4 regions of the Reella acinonychis genome follow, and region 1 is predicted to be linked to each of the others. Evidence: riboswitches for the same ligand, from Rfam matches in the RefSeq annotation. Region 1 holds a riboswitch; each other region holds the start of a gene.
The links. Region 1 has a riboswitch for thiamine pyrophosphate ahead of thiM (hydroxyethylthiazole kinase). Riboswitches for the same ligand answer to the same signal wherever they lie in the genome.

Region 1 (4,477 bases):
TTGTGATCATGAATTTTAATACCTGTTAATGCTTCAGCTTCAGGTAAATTTGGTGTCAGCACATGTGCTTTGGGTAGCATATATTGTTTTAGCGCTTGAATCGCTTGTTTTTCTAATAAAGGCTCTGAGCCTTTCGCTACCATAACAGGATCGAGCACAACTACTGGAAAGTTGTGAGTATCCAAACTTTGTGCCACTGTTTCAATAATTTCAGCATTGCCTAACATACCGATTTTTACCGCATTGATATTGAAATCTTCGGCAACTACACGAATTTGTGCGGCAATTGCATCAAGGGGAATGGGCGCAATTCCAAAAACGCCCATGGTATTTTGTATGGTAATGGCCGTAATTGCACTTGTACCAAACACATTGCGCATTTGGAAGGTTTTTAAATCCGCTTGAATACCAGCGCCTCCGCCGCTATCCGAACCTGCAATTGTCAGTGCTTGAGGAATATTATTCATAATTTACCTTTGAAATCTTGGTGATGTCTTCTGTTGTGATACAAGACAATTTGTTTAAAAACTCTACTGCGAAACTACCTACTTCGGTCGTTAAACCTGCAGCGGCTAATTCGCCAGCGACAGCATAAGTTGTGCAAGCCTCAACACAAGCTGAAAAATAATCGTCTTTTTCTGCTACAGCTAAGAAAGCACCAACAACAGCGCCTAACAAACATCCTGAACCAGTGACTTTTGGAAATAAATCGGTACCATTGGCAATTTTCGCGACTTGTTTTCCATCGCTGATATAATCAATTTCGCCGCTAACCGCAACAATGCATTGATATTTTTGCGCAGCAGCTAGCGCAATTTCTGCAATATTTCCTTCGCCTTGACCCGCGTCAACGCCTTTGCTTTCCCATTCTACGCCCGCTAAAAATGCCACTTCGCTGACATTGCCTCGAATGGCGGATACTTTAACTTTATCTAAAATCTGTTGTACGACTTGACGACGATAAGTAGTTGCTCCTGCTCCAACAGGATCTAACACCACTGGAACGCCAGTTCTATTTGCTACTTGACCCGCGAGTATCATTGCTTCAACATCAAGCTTATTAATCGTACCGATATTAATCAATAATGCTCCTGCAAAATTTTGAATTTCTTCTACTTCTTCGGGCATGGTTGACATAAAAGGCGAAGCGCCTAAAGCGAGTAAACCGTTAGCAGAAAAATTGGTGACAACAATATTGGTGATACAATGAATAAGTGGGTTTTGTTCGCGAACAAGATTTAAGTAATTGAACTGCATATAATTTCCTAATTAAAACGACAAGAAAGATACGCAATAATGGAGCGGTAAAAAAGAAAAATTAGTTCCCTACGCCAGTATTAGCTGTATCAGGTTTTACGGGTATAATCTCAGCCATTTAGTAGATAGCACCCCGACTAACCTTGGTAGTCTAATTTATTAAAACAAAAAAACAAAGATAAAAAGTAATAACTGTGATATTGATCACACAAAAGTGCGGTGTAAAATGAAGATGTTTTTGATTATTAAGAATAAAAGAGGAACAGCATGAAGGTAGGTTTAGTACTTGAAGGTGGCGCTATGCGTGGCATTTTCACTGCGGGCGTGCTTGATGTATTTATGCAACAGCAAGTGCATATTGATGGAATAGTGGGTGTGTCTGCGGGGGCATTATTTGGTATTAATTATCCTTCAAAGCAGCAAGGGCGAGTGTTGCGTTACAACCTACAATATTTGAATGATAAACGCTATATGGGGTTGCATAGTTTGTTGACGACAGGAAATATTGTGAATCGCGATTTCGCTTTTTACCAATTACCTTTTGAATTAGACCCTTTTGATCAAGACGCTTTTTTACAATCCCACACTGATTTTTGGCTTACTTTGACGAATGTTGAAACGGGGGAAGCAGAATATGTGAAAATTCAAGATGTGTTCAAGGAAATGGAGTATTTCCGAGCGACTTCGGCGATGCCTTTTGTATCGAAAATAGTAGAAATCAATGGTAAAAAATATTTAGATGGAGGTATTTCAGACAGTATTCCCATTCAAAAGTGCTTTGAATTAGGCTATGACAAAGTGATTGTCGTGTTAACTCGTCCTTTGGATTATCGCAAAACACCAAGTTCAATGTGGTTGTTTAAATTAATGTATAAAAAATACCCTAAACTAATCGAACGCTGGCAAAATCGTTACTTAGAATACAACCAGACCGTAGAACAAATTATTGATCTCAATAATAAAAAACAAATTTATGTAATTCGTCCTTCACAAACTATTAATATTAGTAGATTGGAAAAAGATCCGAAAATGATTCAAAAAATGTATGATTTGGGTATGGCAGATGCAAAAAATGAATTGGCTGGGTTGAAAGCTTATTTAACCAATTAAAAAAATCCCCGCAATAGCGGGGATTTTATTTAGTCAGTTAAGATTAATTCTTTTAAATATTGGAAAATCTCACGATAGGCTTTTGCTGGTTTATTTTGCTCTTTTTCTTTTTTAGCTGAACGAATCAAATTGCGCAAATGCTGGCGATCTGCTTGTGGATATTGCTCAAAAAAAGCCGCTAAATCCTCGTTATTGTACTCGATCAATTCCTCTCGCAATAATTCCAATTTATGCAACATGGCTTGTTGTTGATTATGTTTATTTTCAATTTTTTCTAACGCTTCTTTGATTGGCTCCACATCCATAGAACGCAACAATTTACCAATAAATTGTAGTTGGCGACGTTTTGCTTCACGTTCAGAACGACGAGCTAAATTAATGGCATCTAATAGGGTTTCATCTAAGGGAATTTTTTCTAAATTCGTTTGTGTCAGTTCAACGATTTTTGCCCCTAACTTTTTTAAATCTTCCGCATCACGTTTAATTTCACTTTTACTTACCCAAATAATTTCTTCTTGATCATCAGTCCAATCTAAGTCGACTTTTTTTCCACGCTTTTTCATTTTTTATCCTGTTTGATTGCTTGGCGCTATGTTTCTTAATTTTGCGACATTGTAGCAAATAAGCTAAAATGCCACAAACTTAGGACATTGGATGAGATTGAATAAAAAGGTAAATAATGAAAACTGAACAGAATTCCACCGCACTTTTAAAACAACAAGAACAAGAATTACGTCATGCGGTGAGTTATGCCGTTGAAATTGCTCAGCAAGCAGGGGCAACAGCAGAAGTCGCAGTGACCAAAGTCAATGGTTTATCGGTTTCTACTCGTTTACAAGAAATTGAAAATGTAGAATTTAACAATGATGGCGCTTTGGGTATTTCGGTTTATTTAGGTCAACAGAAAGGTAATGCCTCTACTTCAGATTTAAGCCCTGAAGCCATAAAAAATACAGTAGAAGCTGCATTAGCCATAGCACGTTATACTTCGCCTGATGATTGTGCTGGACTGGCACCTGAAGAATTAATGGCATTTGGAGCGCCTGATTTAGATTTGTATCATCCGACAGAAGTGGATGTTGATCGTGCGACTGAATTAGCATTACAAGCAGAAACGGCAGCATTGGAATTTGATGAACGTATCGTGAATAGCAATGGTGCAGCGTTTAATTCTCATTCTGGCATCCGCGTATATGGCAACAGCTATGGCATGTTACAAAGCTATTTATCAAGCCGTTATTCTATTTCTTGTTCTATTCTTGCTGGTGAAGATGAACAGTTAGAAAGTGATTATGAATACAGTATTTCACGCAATTTTAACCAACTTGAATTGCCTGAATGGGTAGGAAAAAATGCCGCAGAGAAAGCTATTAAACGCTTAAATCCACAAAAAATCGTGACGCAACAAAGCCCAGTGATCTTTTTAAATGATGTTGCAACAGGATTAATTGGGCATTTAGCGGCGGCAGTGAGTGGTGGCAGCCTGTATCGTAAAAATAGCTTTTTATTGGATCAATTAGGTCAACAAGTGTTACCTGATTGGTTTGAAATCAACGAAAGACCGCACTTGTTGGGGCGTTTAGCCTCCACTCCATTTGATAGTGAAGGCGTGCGGACAAAGTCGTTAGATATTATCAAGCAAGGTATTTTGCAAACCTATTTATTAACGAGTTACAGTGCTAAAAAATTGGGGATGCAAACAACGGGGCATGCGGGTGGAATTCATAACTGGCTGGTGAAACCAAATTCTCAAGGAAATTTAACCGCACTTTTACGACAAATGGGAACTGGACTGTTAGTGACTGATTTGATGGGGCAGAGTATTAATATGGTGACAGGCGATTATAGTCGTGGTGCCTCAGGTTTCTGGGTTGAGAATGGCAAAATCCAATACCCTGTTTCCGAAATTACCATTGCGGGCAATTTAAAATCCATGTTACGCAACATAGTTGCAGTCGGCGATGATATTGAACATCGTTCTAACATTCAAACAGGCTCAATTTTATTAGAAGAAATGAAAATTTCAGGTAATTAATTTAAATGAGAATAATTCTTATTGACAAAATTATTCCATTTCAATTAAAATGCTCCCATCTGTTAGGGCGTAGAT
Region 2 (4,477 bases), 420 kb from region 1:
CGAGAGAATTTATTAAACCTGATGATGCGGAAGATATGTCTGATTTAACTGCATTTCTGACGCACGCGTCATTGGAAGCGGGCGAAGAACAAGCCAATCCGCATCAAGCAAGTGTTCAGATGATGACCTTACATTCAGCGAAAGGGTTAGAGTTTCCTCGTGTTTTTATGGTAGGAGTTGAAGAGGGCATTTTCCCGAGTTTCTTATCCTTAGAGGAACCAGGGCGCTTAGAAGAAGAACGTCGTTTGGCTTATGTGGGCATTACACGAGCAAAACAAAAATTAACTATTTGTTATGCTGAAAGCCGCCGTTTATATGGTAAAGAAGAACGCCATATCCCTTCGCGTTTTATTAGTGAATTGCCTGATGAATGTATCCAAGCGGTGCGTTTACGTGGTACAGTAACCCGCGCCTACAATCAAAGTGCGGTGAATTCTAGCCGAGTTTTTGTGGACGAAAATAGTGGTTGGAAAGCAGGACAAAAAGTGCGCCACGAGAAATTTGGCCAAGGCACCATTATTAATGTCGAAGGTGCGGATAACAACACTAGATTACAAATCGCCTTCCAAGGTCAAGGCATTAAGTGGCTTATTGCGCATTTAGCAAAATTAGAACGGTTATAAATATATGATTAAAGGGATTTCGTTTTCTATCATTGCCTCTTTATTGTTCGGCATTGTGTATTTTCTTTCTACGGTGCTACAACCGCTGGAAGGCGAAATGTTATTTGGCTGGCGAACGTTAGTGACCTTACCTTTTCTAGCTGTGCTACTTTACAGCTTGAAACAGCACAAAGCCTTTTTTCAATTTTTAATCCAAGTAAAAAATCAACCGCGCTTATTTATTGTTCTGCTTTTTACAAGTGCCACTATGGGTGTGCAAATGTGGTTATTTGTATGGGCGCCTGTACATAATCGAGCCATTGAGGTTTCAATTGGTTATCTATTAATGCCTTTAATTATGGTATTAATTGGGCGTTTTTTCTATAAAGAACGGATGTCTAAAATAAAGACTTATTCGGTTTTATTTGCAGCTATCGGCGTGCTAAGTAAAGTGATTTTGACGGGCGTTTTCTCTTGGGAAACGGGCTTGGTTTGTATTGGCTATCCCGTCTATTTTGCTGTAAGAAAATATTTTAATGTGCTGCATTTATCCAGTTTTATTTTTGAAATGTTGTTACTGGTACCCGCTTCAATTTATTTTGCTTCCCAAACGGATATGGTTTGGATTCAAAGTCAAAATCCTCATATCTATCTCTGGCTTGCGTTGCTTGGTGCTGTAGGTGGTTTAGCACTGGGGTTATATATTTTATCAAGCCAATGTTTACCTATTAATTTATTGGGATTATTAGGATATTTTGAACCTTTTTTCATGTTATGTGTTTCTTTCTTAATTGGTGAAAGCTTACAAAGCGATTCTTACCTTTTAATGATCTGTTTACTTATTGCCGTTGCGCTTTTAGTTTGGGATGGTATTGCGAATTTACCTAAAAGACGAATTAAGGTATAGATTTTTATTGCTAAGTTTGGGCAAAAACACTTACACTAAACCGTTCTCATCGGGGTGCTAATATTCATTGGCTGAGAAAATACCCGTTGAACCTGAACCGATTAATATCAGCGTAGGGATTTGAGAAACGTCAACTTTAACAAAATTTGACCGCACTTAAATTCCTTTAATTTTTGATTAGAGGATTTTTTATGTCTAACAAAACATATGGTTTTATCACCGCACTTTCTTTATTTTCCACTTCTGTACTTGCTAATAGCACCACTGTCAATGTGTATTCTGAAGAGTTTTTTGGTTCTGAATGGGGACCGGGTGGAGAAGTGAAACAATTGTTTGAAAAACAATTCCCACAATGTTCAGTGAATTATCAAGTGTTCGATAGCCGAAATACTTTATTAAATCGTCTTCGTTTAGAAGGAAAGAAAACCAAAGCGGACGTTGTGTTAGGGTTGGATAATTTCCAAATGGAAGCTGCACAAAAAACAGGATTATTTGCAAAAACATCAGTAGATTTAACCGCACTTTCACTACCATTTGATTGGCAAGATCAAACTTTTGTTCCTTATGAGTTTGGTCAATTTGCCTTTATTTATGATAAGAACAAATTGAAAAATCCACCAAAAAGTTTGCAAGAATTAGTTGAGCGTCAGGACTTGCGCATCATTTATCAAGATCCTCGTACTAGCAGTATGGGGCGTGGTTTATTAGCTTGGATGAATGTGGTTTATCCCGCAGATAAAATTGAACAAGCTTGGAAAAACTTAGCGAAACATACGGTAACAGTGGGTAAAGGTTGGAGCGAAACTTACGGTGTATTCCTCAAAGGTGAATCAGATCTAGTATTTAGTCACAATACTTCGCCAATTTACCATGTGCTTAATGATAAAACTGATCAATATGTTGCCACTGATTTTAGTGAAGGAGCTTTGTATCAAGTGGATACTATGGCGAAAATTGCAAGGCATGATAATCCATGTGCGGATCAATTTATCCAATTTGTCCTATCACCAGCAGCACAAAAAGAGATTAGTCAGAAAAATGTCATGCTTTCTGTGATTGCAACAGAAGTAGAGCCACATTTTGATGCATTAAAACAACAACAGTTTAAGGTGAAAAGCCTGAATACAGAAAAAGTAACAGAGCAAAACATTAAGCAATGGACATCGGCATGGCAATCGATTTTAAGTCAATAAAGATTGCCGTTAAACAAAATTTACCGCGTTTATCTTGGCAGCATTATATTGCTGCCTTGATCGTTTTATCTATTTTATTGTCTGTTTATTTTTCTAGCTTGCGCGCGGTTTGGCAAGTTGGCGACAACGTTTTGCAAGGTGTATGGCAAGATCCTTATATTTATCAAGTTATCTCTTTTAGCTTAACTCAAGCCTCATTATCAGCTTTGTTATCTCTGATTATTGGATTACTATTTGCCCGCGCTTTTTTCTATCAAAGTTTTAAGGGCAAAAGTGTCTTACTCAGATTATTTTCATTGACCTTTGTATTACCTTCACTCGTTGCTATTTTCGGTATCCTTGGTGTTTATGGTGCATCTGGTTGGTTAGGCGGATTAAGTAAACAATTCGCTTTTAGTTGGACGCCTTCTATCTATGGTTTGACAGGGATTCTGATTGCGCATTTATTTTTTAATATTCCTTTAGCAACCCGATTGTTTTTGCAAGCATATCAATCAATTCCTTATCAACAACATCAGCTTGCAGCACAGATCAATTTACGCGGTTGGCAATTTATTCGTTGGATTGAACTTCCCTATTTAAAACAACAAATATTGCCCGTATTTATTATGATTTTTATGCTGTGTTTTACCAGTTTCGCTATTGTACTTGTATTGGGCGGTGGACCTAAGTACACCACATTAGAAGTCGCTATTTATCAAGCGATCATATTTGATTTTGATTTACCCAAAGCGGTGCAATTTGCATTATTACAATTTGTTTTTTGTATCCTATTATTTTTATTAAGCAGTTGGTTTAGCCCAACAGCAGAAACACAACTAAGCCAACGTAGCTATTGGGTTGCGCACCAATCAAAATGGGTACAATACTGGCAGATTACATTGATATTCATCACGAGCTTATTTTTACTTTTACCCTTAATGAATATTGTGATTAGTGCGGTTTCATCTGAGGCGATTTTGACTGCATGGAAACAAGTCGCGTTATGGAAAGCAGTCACTTATTCAATGAGTATCGCTCCTTTATCCGCGCTGGCATCTGTTGTTATGGCAATATCATTATTGCTAGCGTCAAGACGATTATATTGGTTAGGATTTCAACGATTTTCTGATGGAATGATCCATTTTAGTTTGGCAATTTTAGCGATTCCAATGTTATTGCTCGCTATGGGACTGTTCTTATGGTTAAGAGAATGGGACTTTACCCGAATTCATCTCTTTATTTTACTGATCTTTTGTAATTCTGTGATGGCATTGCCTTTTGTAATTCGTATTCTCGCAAGCCCAATGAAATATAATCTGAGCCATTATGAAAAACTTTGTCAGTCATTAGGCATTACGGGGTGGCAACGTTTCAAATTAATTGAATGGCACAGTTTATCGGCACCAATGAAATATGCTTTTGCACTTGCTTGTTGTCTGTCTCTGGGCGATTTTACGGCGATCGCATTATTTGGTAATCAAGACTTTAGTTCACTGCCTTATTTGCTTTATCAACAATTAGGCAGCTATCGTGGTGATGAAAGTGCAGTTACAGCACTGATTTTATTATTAAGTTGTTTGGGATTATTCTACTGGTTAGAAAAGCATAAACATAACGAATAAAAATAGCAGAAAATCCACCGCACTTTTAAGCAAAAATAAAGGCAAAGTGATTAAACTTTGCCTTGTTGATTATTGGGAGATGGAATTACCACCAACCTAACATTTTCATCCAAATACCGCCAACACCAAACCAAATAATGAGTGAGACAATTGAAGCTGCGAAGCTTACTC
Region 3 (4,477 bases), 940 kb from region 1:
CTTAGATTTAATCCGTTCCCCAGAGCAACTTGCTGCCTTTGAAGATTACAGCAAAGTACTTTCAGCGGGTGTGATCGAAGGTCGTAACATTTGGCGTGCGAACCTAAACAAAGTATTAGATGTGGTTGAGCCGTTAAAGGCAAAATTAGGCGAACGCTTATGGATTGCACCAAGCTGTTCATTACTTCACACGCCATTTGATTTAAGCGTTGAAACTCAATTACAAGAGAAAAACCCTGCACTTTACAGCTGGTTAGCCTTCACATTACAAAAAGTACAAGAGTTAAACGTATTAAAAACTGCGCTTGAAAAAGGTCGTGATGCCATTAAAGCAGAATTAGATGCAAGCCAAGCGGCTGCGGACGCGCGTGCAAATTCTAAAGAAATTCACCGCCCTGAAGTGGCAGAGCGTTTAGCAAACTTGCCAGCGAATGCTGACCAACGCAAGTCACCATTTGCAGAGCGTATCGAGAAGCAAAATGCGTGGTTGAACTTACCGCTTCTACCGACTACCAACATCGGTTCATTCCCACAAACCACGGAAATCCGCCACGCTCGTGCGAGCTTCAAAAAAGGCGATTTAAGCCTTGCTGATTATGAAGCAGCAATGAAGAAAGAGATCGAATATGTGGTGCGTCGCCAAGAAGAACTTGACCTTGATGTGCTTGTTCACGGTGAAGCAGAGCGTAACGATATGGTGGAATACTTCGGTGAATTATTAGACGGTTTTGCGTTTACCAAATTCGGTTGGGTACAAAGCTACGGTTCACGCTGCGTAAAACCACCAGTAATTTACGGTGATGTGGTTCGTCCAGAGCCAATGACTGTGCGTTGGTCACAATATGCACAAAGCTTAACCAAAAAAGTGATGAAAGGGATGCTAACGGGTCCTGTCACCATTTTACAATGGTCATTCGTGCGTAACGATATTCCACGTTCAACCGTATGTAAACAAATCGGTGTGGCGTTATCTGACGAAGTATTAGACTTAGAAAAAGCAGGCATCAAAGTGATCCAAATCGACGAGCCAGCAATCCGTGAAGGTTTACCGCTCAAACGCGCCGACTGGGATGCGTACTTACAATGGGCAGGCGAAGCGTTCCGCTTAAGCTATATGGGAGTACAAGATGACACGCAAATCCACACCCATATGTGTTACTCTGAATTTAACGACATCTTACCAGCCATTGCCGGTTTAGATGCCGACGTAATCACGATTGAAACGTCACGTTCAGATATGGAATTATTAACCGCATTCGGCGATTTCAAATACCCGAACGACATCGGCCCAGGCGTGTACGACATTCACAGTCCACGCGTGCCAAAAGCGGAAGAAATTGAACACTTACTCCGCAAAGCGTTGAAAGTGGTGCCAAAAGAGCGTTTATGGGTCAACCCAGACTGTGGTTTAAAAACCCGTGGCTGGACAGAAACCATTGCTCAATTAGAAGTAATGGTGGCAGTGACCAAAAAATTACGTGCAGAATTGGCGTAATTTAAGCTAACTCGCTAGTCAAGCACATCATCAAAATCCTCGTGTTATTATCACGAGGATTTTTTGATCGCTTTTTAAGCTATTTTAATTTATACTTTTTCAATCTTGTCGGAGTGCTTTCGAGCTGAGACCATATTGGGATCCGTCGAACCTGTTGGGCTAACACCCGCGTAGGGAAACAAGTAAAACTCATCAAAATTAAACCGCACTTTTGTGTATGTCGCCTGCATTTTTGCAAAACAGACGTTATACGATGATTTACCCCTCACTTCAACAAGCAATTTACTTTCTTCCATTAAAAAAGGTATTTGCTTATGTCAAAAGTTACTACTCGCCGTGAAAAACGTGAAGCGGCACAAGCCTTTATTCATAATTTAAAAGGGCATCAACACCCCAATTCTTCTCGCTTTTATTTGCAAGGTTCTCGGGCAGATATTCAAGTGCCGATGCGAGAAATTCATTTAAGTCCAACTTTGGTGGGCGGCGATAAAAATAATCCGCAATATGAGCCGAACGAATCCATTCCTATTTATGATACCGCTGGCGTCTATGGTGATGAGCAAAAAGAGATTGATGTCACCAAAGGCATTCCTGCTTGTCGTGAAAATTGGATCATTGAACGTGATGACACGGAGCAATTGTCGGCGTTGAGTTCCGATTATGCGAATTTACGCCAAAATGACCGCACTTTGGACGAACTGCGTTTTCAACTGAAACATCAAGTGCGACGTGCCAAATCGGGCAAATGTGTGACGCAAATGCATTATGCCAAACAAGGCATTATCACCCCTGAAATGGAATTTATCGCTCTGCGTGAAAATATGGGGCGTGAGCGAGTGAAAAGTGCGGTGCTTTTGCAACAACATTTGGGGCAGGCGTTTGGTGCAAATATTCCTGATAAAATCACCCCTGAATTTGTGCGACAAGAAGTGGCGGCAGGGCGTGCGATTATTCCTTGTAATATCAATCACCCTGAATTAGAACCGATGATCATTGGGCGTAATTTCTTAGTGAAAGTCAATGCCAATATTGGTAACTCTGCAGTGACCTCATCTATTGAAGAAGAAGTGGAAAAACTGGTGTGGGCAACCCGTTGGGGTGCGGATACAGTGATGGACTTGTCCACAGGACGGAATATCCACGAAACACGGGAATGGATTATTCGCAACAGCCCTGTGCCAATTGGCACGGTGCCGCTTTATCAAGCCTTAGAAAAGGTCAATGGCGTGGCGGAAAATCTCACTTGGGAAATTTTCAAAGACACCATTATTGAACAAGCGGAGCAAGGGGTGGATTATTTCACCATTCACGCTGGCACCTTGTTGCGTTATGTGCCGATGACTGCCAAACGCTTAACGGGCATTGTTTCTCGTGGCGGTTCCATTATGGCGAAATGGTGCTTGTCGCATCATCAGGAAAATTTCTTGTATGAACATTTCCGTGAAATCTGTGAAATTTGTGCCAGCTATGATGTGTCACTGTCTTTAGGCGATGGCTTACGCCCAGGTTCTATTCAAGATGCTAATGATGAAGCGCAATTTTCTGAGCTTTACACCTTAGGCGAACTCACCAAAATTGCGTGGGAATATGATGTGCAAGTGATGATCGAAGGGCCAGGGCATATTCCGATGCATATGATCCAACGCAATATGACCGAAGAACTTGAACATTGCCACGAAGCGCCTTTCTATACCTTAGGACCACTGACTACCGATATTGCCCCGGGCTATGATCATTTCACTTCAGGCATTGGGGCAGCGATGATCGGCTGGTTTGGCTGTGCCATGCTGTGTTATGTAACGCCGAAAGAGCATTTAGGCTTGCCTGACAAAGAAGATGTTAAACAAGGGCTAATTACCTACAAAATCGCTGCCCACGCTGCAGATTTAGCCAAAGGACACCCAGCGGCACAAATTCGTGATAATGCCATGTCAAAAGCCCGTTTTGAATTCCGTTGGGAAGATCAGTTTAACCTTTCTCTCGATCCTGAAACCGCTCGTGCCTACCACGATGAAACCTTGCCACAGGAATCAGGCAAAGTCGCCCATTTCTGCTCGATGTGTGGGCCAAAATTCTGCTCCATGAAAATCACCCAAGAAGTGCGTGATTATGCGAAAAGCTTGGAAAGCATTGAAGTGGTGAACGTGACAGACGATGTCCAAACTCAAGCAGAAGGATTGCGTGAAATGGCAGAAAAATTCCGCGAAAAAGGCGGTGAGATTTATCATCAAACGCAGGATTTACTGTAGTTAACCCCGTCAGAGTAAGAAAAAGTTACCCACCATATCATATAAATATGGTGGGTAATAATCATAATATTTCTCAATGTAATACTAATACCACGATAATTATAATTTTCTTCGTTATAGGTATAAAATCGAAGCAATTTTCTGTGAAATCGTGGTATTTTTTATCTTATAAATTGAATAAAATAACACCTATTTAATTTACATATGGGCATGTTACTGATACACTCGCCCGCTTTTAAATAAAGTAACAGAGAATGAAGATGAAATATAAAATTACAGCCCTCACTTTTTTGACAACTATTTGCCAACTCACTTGGGCAAATAATGATCGAATTATTAATGTAGATAATCATCGCCCTGATGAAAAATTTATGCAAACAACGGCGACTAGACCTACACGTTCTATCCAAGATATAGAACCAACCTCAAGCATAAATAAACAAGAAGCACAGGTATTAACAAAAGCCCAACTGGAGCAACAACCCGAGTTAACATTACAGCTTCTTGTTAATGCATTAAAAAATAACGATATCGTACAAGTAGAGCTATTAACAGAAATTTATCAACGAACTCCGCAACCTGATCAAGAATTATTACAATGGGCTGGAGCATTAATCGCCTATCATAAAGGGAATCTTAGTCATTCTATTGATTTATATCGAGCCTTATTGGCTAAAGATCCCGATCAACAAGCAATTCGTTTACAATTAGCAATTGCACTTTTTAAAAATAA
Region 4 (4,477 bases), 200 kb from region 1:
GAAGTTTGTTTAAAGAGATCCCAAGAAATTAAGCCGCTTGAATCAATAAAGTGCGTTTCTAAATTCGCATGTTCTGCCACATCATCGTTGTTGAAAGAAGGGGGAGCAAAGACATCTAAATCTTTGAGACTACGACCCTGTAATAATTCCGTTACTGTACGTTCAAATGCAACTTGGAAATTTGGATGCGCACCGAAGGAAGCAAAACAAGTGCCATTATTTGGATTAAATAAAATCACTGCGATAACTGGGTATTTACCGCCTAAAGAGGCATCGTAGCAGTAAATTGGGAAACCTTCCTGTTCTAATGTTTGAATGGATGCTTGAATACTCGGATATTGTGCAATAACATCCGCAGGAATTTCAGGTAAGCTGATTGCCTCGGCAATAATTTTATTTTTTACATAGCGTTCAAATACTTCAGATAATCCTTGAACGCGAGCTTCATATTTGGTATTGCCTGCCGACATGCCGTTCGATACATATAGGTTAGCAATAATGCTTTGTGGAATGTAAACGGGTTTCTGATCGGATTGGCGAATATAAGGCAAGGCAACGATCCCTCGATCATAGTTGCCAGATTGTAAATCAATTAATAAATCAGGTGTCAATTCACCTTCGGGATCAAAATAGCCGAGTAAATAATCGTCTAAAATTCCTTCTGGTAACATATCTTCATCTTCGATAGGGAACCATTTTTCTGAAGGGTAGTGAACAAAATCACTTTCAGCAATATCTTTACCTAAATAATAGTCAGCGAAAAAATAGTTAGTAGAAAGACGTTCAAAATATTCGCCTAATGCGGAAGCTAATGCTGCTTTTTTACTTGCCCCTTTACCATTTGAAAAACATTGCGGGCAATCTTTATCACGAATATGGACAGACCATACGTTTGGAACAGGATTTAACCAGGAGGCTTCTTCAATATCAAAACCAAGTGCGGTTAATTTTTGTTGAAATTTATGGATACTTTCTTCAAGCGCGGCATCTTTACCTAAGATAAAGGTTTGTTCTGTCATTGGGTTACCTTACAGAGAATACGAAAATTTGCCGAATTGTATCATGTTACAGATGAATGCGTATAAGTTATTTACAAATGGTGTATTAAGCTTTATAGTTGTGGCGTTTAGTCGGGGTGCTGAACAATGTTCAGCTGAGATGATACCCGTGAACCTGATACAGTTAACGCTGACGTAGGGAACTAATTAGAGATAAATATCGTTATCTTTTCTATCATTATGTCTTTCTTTTCGTTTAGTGGTTAGTCTGTGTTTTCTTTTCACTTAAACGAGGAGTAAATTCATGACAACTTTTCCATCCATTCACAAAACAAGTCTAAAATTGACCGCACTTTGTGGTTTATCATTATTTATGCTTTCACAGCCAGCACAAGCAGAAGGGCGCTTAACCGTCTATTGCAGCATGCAAAATGCGACCTGTGAAAAAATTGTGCAACGTTTTGCAGAAAAATATAACGTAGATGCACAGTTCGTGCGTAATAGTACGGGTACCATTCTAGGTAAAATTAAAGCGGAGAAAGAGAATCCACAAGCGGATTTATGGTATGGCGGCACCTTAGAGCCTCATTTCCAAGCCGCTGGTGAAGGCTTGTTAGAGAAATATCGTTCTCCTAAGCAAAAAGAAATTATGCCTAGATTTAAGCATTTAACAGAAAAACTAGGTGAATATAGTTCGATTATTTATTTAATGGAACTTGCTATTGGGGTCAATACAGAAAAATTAGAAAAATTGGGGATTGAACCGCCAAAATGTTTTGCTGATTTAGTGGATCCTCGTTTTAAAGATCAAATTCAATATCCTGATCCGCGCGTATCAGGCACAGGTTATTCATTTTTAACCACATTAGTTCAACTTTGGGGCGAAGAAAAAGCTTTTGAATTCTTTAAAAAATTGGATAACAACGTGGTGCAATATAGCAAAAGTGGTTTAGCTACTAGTAAATTGGCGACGGGTGAAGTCGGTGTTGATGTGAGCTTTATGCACAGCTATATACGCGAAAAAGATAAAGGCGCTCCAGTAAAAGGCATTATACCTTGTGAAGGTGCAGGCTATACCTTAGGCGCAATTAGTATTCTTAAAGGTGCGCGTAATTTAGATAATGCGAAGTTATTTGTTGATTTTGCGTTAGATAAAGAAGCACAAGAAATGATGTGGCGAAATGCAGATTCTTATCAGCTTCCAACCAATATTCATGCGGAAATCTCACCAAAATCCAGTAATCCGACAGAATTGAAATTAATCGATATTGATTTTATTCGTTTTGGTTCTGATAAAGAAGCGAAACGCTTAACTGAGCATTGGCTACAAGAAACCAAAATGGCGAAGTAAAAAACAAAGAAAAAGTGCGGTGTAATTCACCGCACTTTTATCTTTAGGCTTCTTTTTTCAGTAAAAACACGCCATGTTCTGCCAGGTGCAGATAAGCCTGTTGTGCATTAGGATCAAACTCTTCTGGATTGCTGTTGACAAGCAGATCTTTTCCGCCCCATTCTGCCACAATTTCCCAGTGATTTCCCATATATACCGCACTTTTAATGTGGCAGTGTTGGCTTTCTTCGCCAGTGTTTTTCAGTTTAATTGCTTCTGGACGAATACCCACTAAACATTCTCCATCGGCTAATCCGAATTGTGATGAATTGGAAAGAGGGAAACTGTAACCATTCACTGTTACTTTATCTTGAGAAAGATGACCATCAAAAATACTACTTTCGCCCATAAAGTTGGCTAAGAAGAGTGAGTTAGGGCGAAGGTAAAGCTCTTTTGCAGGTGCTTTTTGCATAATTTTACCTTTATGCATAACAATAACTTCATCAGAAACAGCAAAGGCTTCTGTTTGATCATGAGTAACATAAAGAGAAGTAATGCCTAAACGCTGTTGCAATTCGCGGATTTTCTCACGCATAGAGCGGCGTAAATTAGCATCAAGGTTACTTAATGGCTCATCAAATAAAAGCACTTTTGGTTTGAGTACTAATGCACGCGCTAAAGCAACACGTTGTTGTTGACCACCAGAAATTTGGTCAACAAAGCGATCTTCAAATCCAGCTAAATCCACTAATTCAAGGGCTTCTTTTACTCGTTGTTTTCGTTCTTCCATGCCAACGCCTTGCATGCGTAAGCCATAACCTACGTTATCGCCAATCGACATGTGTGGGAAGAGAGCATAGGATTGGAATACAATACAAATATCACGATTTTGAATGGATGATTTGGTGACATCTTCTCCATCAATAAAAATCTGTCCCTCGGTTGGACTTTCTAAGCCTGCTACTAAACGTAATACTGTGGTTTTACCACAACCTGATGGACCAAGTAAGGTCACCATTGTGCCACGCTTAATGGTTAAATCTAAATTATCAATAACGACGGATTTTCCAAATGATTTGGTAATGTTTTTTAATACTAAAAAATCGTTGTTCATATATTTACTGCCTTTTGTTAAAACTTTTGATTTTTACACCGCACTTTGCGGTATGGATTAATTCATTTTTTTCGCTTTTGAGCGAGAGATTCTTGTGTCGCCCACTAACCAGTCAAAGAGCAAAATAATTGACATCATTACAACAATAAGGATTGAGCCATAAGCAATTGCGACACCGTACTCCCCGTCTTCTACACGATTTAAAATATATGATGTTGCAACCCTTGTATCAGCAGTTACAAGGAAAACTATCGCACTAACAGTCGTCATTGCTCGTACAAAGCTAGTAACTAATGCGGATAATAATGCCGGTTTTAATAGCGGTAATACAATAAACCAAATGGTTTTGAAGGAACTTCCTTTTAAAGAAAGTGAGGCTTCATCTAAAGATTTATCAAGTTGTCCTAAACCAGCAATGGCGGCTCGCATACCTACAGGCATATTTCTCATTACCATTGACAAAATAATAATTAGACTAGTACCAGTAATATAAATAGGTGCGTCATTAAATGCCAAAATATAAGATACACCCGCTACAGTGCCAGGTACTGCGAAACAAAGTAATGTTAAGAATTCTAAGGTTTTTTTGCCTTTAAAATCTCGTCTTACTGTAATGTATGCTATTAATAAACCGAATAGTGCTGTAATCGGTGCGGCACTTGCTGCAAAAATGACAGTTTGAATAAGTGAAGGCCAAGCTCCATCACTGAATCCTTGCCCAAATAAGGTAATGTAATTTTTTAATGTTAGAGTGTAATCAACACCCCAGTTCATTGTAAAACTACCAAAGAATATACTACCGTAAAGTATAGTATTGAATAGAACCCAGAATACTAAGAAGAAAATAATAGTGTATTTCATAGTATTTGGTAGCTCTTGTACATCTCCTCGATAAGATTTACCAGAAACTGTTACATAAGAACGATTACCAATCCATAAATATTGAATTACAAATATTAGGAGAGAAAATACTAGTAATAGCGTTCCTAATGTACTTGCTGATGCATAATCTAATTGAGATCCTGCAATATAGAA

Region 2: another riboswitch for thiamine pyrophosphate. It lies ahead of thiB (thiamine ABC transporter substrate binding subunit); the one in region 1 lies ahead of thiM (hydroxyethylthiazole kinase).
Region 3: another riboswitch for thiamine pyrophosphate. It lies ahead of thiC (phosphomethylpyrimidine synthase ThiC); the one in region 1 lies ahead of thiM (hydroxyethylthiazole kinase).
Region 4: another riboswitch for thiamine pyrophosphate. It lies ahead of ACUXZ4_RS05235 (ABC transporter substrate-binding protein); the one in region 1 lies ahead of thiM (hydroxyethylthiazole kinase).

What each region holds. Positions count from the first base shown of each region.
Region 1 covers NZ_CM128256.1:834,504-838,980, forward strand. The annotation lists gene thiD (bifunctional hydroxymethylpyrimidine kinase/phosphomethylpyrimidine kinase) at 1-467, opposite strand, end outside; gene thiM (hydroxyethylthiazole kinase) at 460-1,257, opposite strand; TPP riboswitch at 1,307-1,403, opposite strand; gene ACUXZ4_RS04075 (patatin-like phospholipase family protein) at 1,525-2,367, shown strand; gene yjgA (ribosome biogenesis factor YjgA) at 2,397-2,930, opposite strand; gene pmbA (metalloprotease PmbA) at 3,047-4,402, shown strand.
Region 2 covers NZ_CM128256.1:1,255,135-1,259,611, forward strand. The annotation lists gene uvrD (DNA helicase II) at 1-623, shown strand, start outside; gene rarD (EamA family transporter RarD) at 628-1,509, shown strand; TPP riboswitch at 1,550-1,646, shown strand; gene thiB (thiamine ABC transporter substrate binding subunit) at 1,701-2,702, shown strand; gene thiP (thiamine/thiamine pyrophosphate ABC transporter permease ThiP) at 2,678-4,306, shown strand; gene ACUXZ4_RS06345 (DASS family sodium-coupled anion symporter) at 4,392-4,477, opposite strand, start outside.
Region 3 covers NZ_CM128256.1:1,772,047-1,776,523, forward strand. The annotation lists gene metE (5-methyltetrahydropteroyltriglutamate--homocysteine S-methyltransferase) at 1-1,495, shown strand, start outside; TPP riboswitch at 1,595-1,690, shown strand; gene thiC (phosphomethylpyrimidine synthase ThiC) at 1,810-3,744, shown strand; gene ACUXZ4_RS08670 (surface lipoprotein assembly modifier) at 3,999-4,477, shown strand, end outside.
Region 4 covers NZ_CM128256.1:1,034,136-1,038,612, forward strand. The annotation lists gene ycaO (30S ribosomal protein S12 methylthiotransferase accessory factor YcaO) at 1-1,019, opposite strand, end outside; TPP riboswitch at 1,122-1,217, shown strand; gene ACUXZ4_RS05235 (ABC transporter substrate-binding protein) at 1,303-2,349, shown strand; gene fbpC (ferric ABC transporter ATP-binding protein) at 2,393-3,442, opposite strand; gene ACUXZ4_RS05245 (ABC transporter permease) at 3,500-4,477, opposite strand, start outside.